Regions from separate parts of the Lysinibacillus sp. FSL W7-1291 genome, predicted to be linked through region 2. Evidence: riboswitches for the same ligand, from Rfam matches in the RefSeq annotation. Region 2 holds a riboswitch; the other holds the start of a gene.
The links. A riboswitch is a leader RNA that binds a small molecule or an ion and turns the genes downstream of it on or off. The one in region 2 is predicted to bind preQ1.

Region 1 (3,196 bases), 550 kb from region 2:
TCACAGATTGGAAGTGTTTAACCATTGATGGGAAGGGATGTGGCCCAACTGCTGAACCTAATAAGTAAAACGTTGTTTCATAGTTTTCGACTAAGTCAGCGAATGCTTCATCAACTGCATCCTTTAAACGTCCTTGCCCTTTATCAACAGCTACTACTTTCGCGCCAAGAAGCTCCATGCGAAACACGTTCAATGCTTGACGTTTTGTATCCTCTAAGCCCATATAAATAGTGCAATCCATTCCAAACATGGCACAAGCAGTCGCAGTTGCTACACCATGTTGACCTGCACCTGTTTCGGCAATAACGCGATTTGCCCCCATACGTTTGGCTAGTAAAATCTGTCCCAATACATTATTAATTTTATGTGAGCCTGTATGGTTAAGATCTTCACGTTTTAAATAAATTTTTGCGCCACCCAATTGCTTTGTTAAATTTTCTGCAAAATAAAGTGGGGATTTACGACCAACATACTCACGGAAATAGTAATCCAATTCTTTTTTAAATTCTTCATCATCTTTAAACTTTTGGAAATGCTCATCTAGAATAGTTAAGACATTTTGAAGCTCCTTTGGAACAAAGCTTCCGCCAAATTCTCCGAAATAACCTTTTTTCTCTACTACTTTACTCATCTTTACTCGACTCCTCTATGCTAATTTTTCCATAAAAAAAAGCCACTCTAATCCTCTTAAAAAGGACGAGTAACCGTGGTGCCACCTTCATTCGCAATTTTTGCGCGCTTTCTTACTCCGATAACGGGGAGTGAATCGGCCTTACATTTAATAAGGCTGCTCTGAAGTCCATTCACAAGTATCTACTACTGGTTTGCACCATTCACCAGCTCTCTGAAAGTAACCATGCTTGCTACTACTCTTCTTCCTTGCATTTATATTAGAAAGAATTGTAGTTTATTTTCAGAATAGTGTCAAGAAAAAAAGACGAATCTAAAAAGACTCGTCTGTTAAATCAAATGATGAAAGTGAAGGCGTTTATTGAGTGCATACATAATCGGTGCACCAACAGCTAACACAATAAATTCACCTGCCGCCACTGTTAGCCAAGTCCAGAAGAATGGTAGTTCTAAGGCCAAATTCAACTCGAAGGCAATAATAAACATTGTGCAAGTAAATAATAATGTATTAATAATTAAACGTGCCCAAATATTTTTGACATATTTACAGATTAAAATGAACAGTCCAAGTGTAATCATCGAATGACCAACACCAAACACTAAATCGTAAATGCCAAGTGGTGAAAATAGATTAGAGATCAATACACCAATAATGATCCCTACGGCAAAGCGTGGGTTAAAGGCAACCAAATGGTTAAACATTTCAGATACACGGAATTGTACCTCTGTAAAACCAAACGGTGCAACAAGCATTGTCACCGCAATATATAGCGCTGCAATAATACCACTTGCTGCTAAAAATTTTATCTTCATATTCATTTCTCCTTAGTTTTTTTGCGTGGGATGGTTACGAACCACGGTGCTTTCACACAAGATAATATTTTATTATAGATATCTAGCAGAAGTCAAATGTCAGACTTTTTGTCTATATGACACACTTCGTAAAATTGTCATAAATATTTTTTACTATTTTTTAAAAAGAAAGCAATTAACTAAAATAGCGTAGTTTAGCGGTTTAAAGCGGCGAATTGAATGAAAAACTAAAATGTTTCGTCAGTTTTAAAAGTCAGAACATTCATAATGTTGTTGACGGAGCTTGATAATAACGATAATATAGCGATACATTCACACTTTGTTTGGATAAAGTGTGATAGATATTGAGAATATAATCGGGGGGATTATTTGTGAAGAACAGTGTAAAAAAGCTTTCATTCCTTCTTTTTGGATTAGTGTTACTACTTGCTGCTTGCGGTAGTGGCGGATCTAGTTCAACAAATTCAAAAGGGAATGAATCAAACAATGCAAGTGAGAGCGGGAATACAGAGGATAAAACATATAAAATCGGGATTACTCAAATTGTAGAGCATCCATCATTAAACGCAGCAACGGAAGGCTTTAAAAAGGCAATTGAAGATGCTGGCTTAAAAGTTGACTACGATCCACAAATTGCACAAGGAGATAACAGTCTTAACACAACGATTGCTAACAATCTAGTAAGTGCAAACGTAGATTTAATTTTTGCTAACTCCACACCTTCTGCACAAGCAGCGGCAACAGCCACAAGTGATATTCCAATTATCTTCACATCTGTCACAGATGCTGTTGGTGCACAGTTAATCGAATCAATGGAGAAGCCAGGAAAAAATGTTACAGGAACAATTGATTTACATCCTGAAACGATTTCTAAAACAGTCGCATTCCTAAAAGAGCTTGGCGCCAAAAAAGTAGGGATGGTCTACAATGCTGGTGAGCAAAACTCTGTTGCACAAGTTAAAGAAGTGAAAAAGGTGATGGATGAACAAGGCTTAACAGTAGTAGAAGCGTCAGCATCTACTTCGGCAGATGTAAAACAAGCAACAGAATCACTAATTGGTAAGGTAGAGGCTTTCTATATTATTACTGATAATACAGTAGTTTCTGCTTTAGAGTCTGTTATTGATGTTGCCAATACAAATGAATTACCACTTGTTGTGGGAGAGCTAGACTCTGTTGCACGAGGCGGTTTAGCTGCTTATGGTTTTGAATATTTCGATATTGGTTATGAGGCTGGTCAAATGGCTGTGAAAATTTTAAAAGGTGAAGCAACACCTGCCGAGACGCCAGCACAATATCCGCAAAATCTGAAACTATTAATCAATAAAAAAGTAGCGGATGATTTAGGAATTGAAATAAAAGATTCTTGGGGTGCAGAACTTCTAGAAAAATAAATGGAAGCGGGGGAGAACTATCCCCGCTTTATCTTCATTTATAAGCAGTAGAAATAATAAAAAGATTTAGGAGATGATTCAACGATGTTTTTAGCATTATTTGGCGCAGTGGAGCAAGGAATCATCTATGCAATTATGGCACTTGGTGTATATTTAACGTTTCGGGTGTTAGATTTTCCGGATTTAACGGTTGATGGAAGCTTTGTAACAGGGGCGGCAACTGCAGCAACAATGATTTTGCTTGGCTACTCCCCAATCTTAGCGACTTTAGTGGCAATTGTTGCTGGATTTATTGCTGGATGTATGACAGGAATTCTTCACACGAAAGGAAAGATTAATCCACTATTATCAGGGATTTT
Region 2 (3,196 bases):
ACCTTAAGACTCCTTCCTATAACGCAAATACTCATCAAGCCCTTTGTTTCGCAGTTTACATGCTGGGCATTTACCGCAACCATCAGCTATGACACCGTTATAGCAAGTCAACGTTCGTTCTCGAACAAAGTTCAATGCCCCAAAACGATCAGCAAGCTCCCAAGTGTGCGCCTTATCCAGCCACATTAACGGTGTATCAATTACAAAGGAATCATCCATCGATAAATTTAACGTTACATTCAAGGATTTAATAAAAACGTCTCGGCAATCTGGATATCCGCTAAAATCTGTTTCACAAACACCCGTCACGATATGCTTAGCTCCTACTTGACTCGCTAAAACACCAGCAAATGAAAGAAAGAGAAGATTACGACCAGGCACAAAAGTCGATGGCAGCTCACCATTATCTCCGTCTTCTACTGTAATATCTTGTCGTGTCAAAGCATTCGGAGCAAGTTGGTTTAGGAGTGACATATCAAGAATATGATGCTTGATTCCAAGTTCACTCGCTATCTCTTTTGCACATTCAATTTCAAGACGATGCCTTTGACCATAATCAAAAGTGACTGCCTCAACCTCTTTAAAACGTTCCCTTGCCCAAAACAAACAAGTTGTACTGTCCTGACCTCCACTAAATACAACAATTGCTTTTTCCTGCTTCATCTATAAAACTCCCTTATATCGAAAAAACAGCACTCTAAGAAAAAGTGCTGCTTTCTTCTTAGTTTTTTTAAGAGGGTAGCTAAAAACCTCTTTCTTGATGGAACTATTTAAATCTCCATTTATCGATTATCAATTTTTTCTGGATTAAGATCGTGGTTCATTAAACGATAATTGGCGATTTCCTCGTATTTCGTTCCTGGCTTCCCATAGTTACACCATGGATCGATCGAAATACCCCCACGTGGCGTAAACTTCCCCCAAACCTCAATATATCGTGGATCAAGCAATGCAATTAAGTCATTCATAATGATATTAACGCAATCTTCATGGAAATCACCGTGATTTCTAAAACTGAATAAATACAACTTTAGTGATTTACTTTCAACAATTTTTTTATCTGGGATATACGAGATGTACATCGTGGCAAAATCAGGCTGATTTGTAAGCGGGCATAAACTAGTGAACTCTGGACAATTAAATTTAACGAAATAATCTCGATTGGCATGTAGATTATCCACTGCCTCTAATACCTCTGGTGCATAATCATAGGAATACTTTGTACCTTGATTACCTAACAGGGTTAAATCCTTTAATCCTTCTTCATGACTTCGGCCAGACATAAAAAAACCTCCTTGTAAAATGTTTCCCAACACTTTTCAAGAGAGGCATCACCAAGCATTCTATTTAAAACATACGTAAACACATAAAAAAAAGCCACGTCCAATATGGACATGGCATTATTGTCATGTTTCCATAGTTTTTTATAGAGGGTATCAGCTATGAACCTCTCCCGTTCTAGTCCGGGCATTCTTTTCTTCAATATCGTACAAAAAATAATACAGAACGTCAAATGGATTTTTTTAAATTTTACCATATGCAATGTGGTTTGAAAGCATTACTAAAGAATTGATTCAAAGGATTTAGAATCGGATTTTTATATTTTCTTTAGAACCGTCGCACTTACTTATGGTACGGTTCTCCGTGATGTGGATAAGTGAGGTCTTATTCCTCAAAGAAATCCAAATCAACTTTTTTTGTAACAAAAACTTCCTCGTTACTCACTCCTACATTATATTTAAACATCAGGTCCGTTAATTGCTCTCCATCAATAAGGATCACTCTTTTATCAATAGAGTTAGCATATTGAATGGAACCTTTAGAAAATTTTGCAGTAGTAATAAAAATACCTTTTGAGGCTTGCTTTCCTACAAGGCTACCCACAAAAGTTTGAATATCTGGACGAGATACTGTAGCATCCTTTTTCCATCTTTTAGCTTGAAGATAAATCATATCTAACCCTAAAACATCTTCTTTTATAATACCATCTATACCTTCATCATTCGTTTTTCCAATAGCTCTTCCAGCGTCTTTAACAGACCCTCCATATCCCATAGCTACCATTAAATCTACAATTAATCTTTCAAAAAAGCTTGGTGAGCAACTAAGTATTTTTTCTAACAATAAATCTTGAAGCTCATTTTTCAGAATAGTATAGTTTTCTCCGATTAGTTCCAATGGTGTCTTATCTTCTATATTTTCAGGTATTGTATCTGGGCTATTATCTGAACCCTTATTAATAAACTCATTAAAACTCGGATATCTAGTTAAGAATTTTCTATCTATTCTAGTTATACTGGAATCATTAAGAACTTTTAATCCCTCATCTGTAATTTGAAAAACTGCTCGTTTTACACCTTTTATTAATCCTGCTTTTTTCAAATAAGTTCTTGCCCAACCTAATCGATTAACTAATAATGTTTGCTTACCACTAGGCAGTATTTCAGCAACATCTTCCTCAGTCAATTTAAAATGGGTGGCTAATATAATATATAAATCTTGTAAATTATACTCTTTTCTATCTTCTAATTGTTTTAAAAACGGATACATAAAATCCTGATAGCCTGGAACCGCCATAAAAATACCTCCCATACTTAACTATTCTAAGTATAACAAAATATGTTAATATTTTTATAGAAGGAATAATAATTAGGGGGGTAAGTCTCTATGACAATAAGTGAATTAGGTAGTGAACTTAAAAGGATGTACCATTCAGCACCCGAAAACGAAAAAGTTACATTCATTCATCTTTTTGGAATAAAATACGGTTCCACTTTACTTAAGAATAAATATAGTGCTGGAGAAATTATAAAAGCTTCTGGGTTAAATGATTCATATAAAACGGAAGTACAAAAGGGGATTAAATTGTCTAAGTATGTCTCATATACTGAGTAATTAAATTGCTACTAAAATAGAAAGGGAGTGGAAGGCTCATCTATAGACAAGTCTTCTGCTCCTTATTTTAATTCTCCATTTATTTATCTTTAGGAGTTGAAGGAGCAAGTGTAGTTCGCTCCCTTCATTTTTAATTATAGTATCTCTAACCCTGTAATATAGAACTCACCATCAATTAATTCTATTGTATATTTGCTATTTTGTTGCACATCTTTAATTCCCTTTTCAGGATTGTCTATTGTGTAATGCTCCTCTAAACTTACTTCGTACCTATGCTCTACAACTTGCTCCATCGAAATAA

Region 1: another riboswitch for preQ1. It lies ahead of NST76_RS02325 (QueT transporter family protein); the one in region 2 lies ahead of queF (preQ(1) synthase).

Annotation. Positions count from the first base shown of each region.
Region 1 covers NZ_CP151994.1:493,918-497,113, forward strand. Annotated here, with positions in the region: gene trpB (tryptophan synthase subunit beta) at 1-631, opposite strand, end outside; T-box leader at 690-889, opposite strand; gene NST76_RS02325 (QueT transporter family protein) at 961-1,443, opposite strand; PreQ1 riboswitch class I at 1,450-1,494, opposite strand; gene NST76_RS02330 (ABC transporter substrate-binding protein) at 1,815-2,837, shown strand; gene NST76_RS02335 (ABC transporter permease) at 2,922-3,196, shown strand, end outside.
Region 2 covers NZ_CP151994.1:4,507,957-4,511,152, forward strand. Annotated here, with positions in the region: gene queC (7-cyano-7-deazaguanine synthase QueC) at 4-663, opposite strand; gene queF (preQ(1) synthase) at 783-1,283, opposite strand; PreQ1 riboswitch class I at 1,411-1,457, opposite strand; gene NST76_RS22045 (restriction endonuclease) at 1,666-2,577, opposite strand; gene NST76_RS22050 (hypothetical protein) at 2,668-2,895, shown strand; gene NST76_RS22055 (hypothetical protein) at 3,030-3,196, opposite strand, start outside.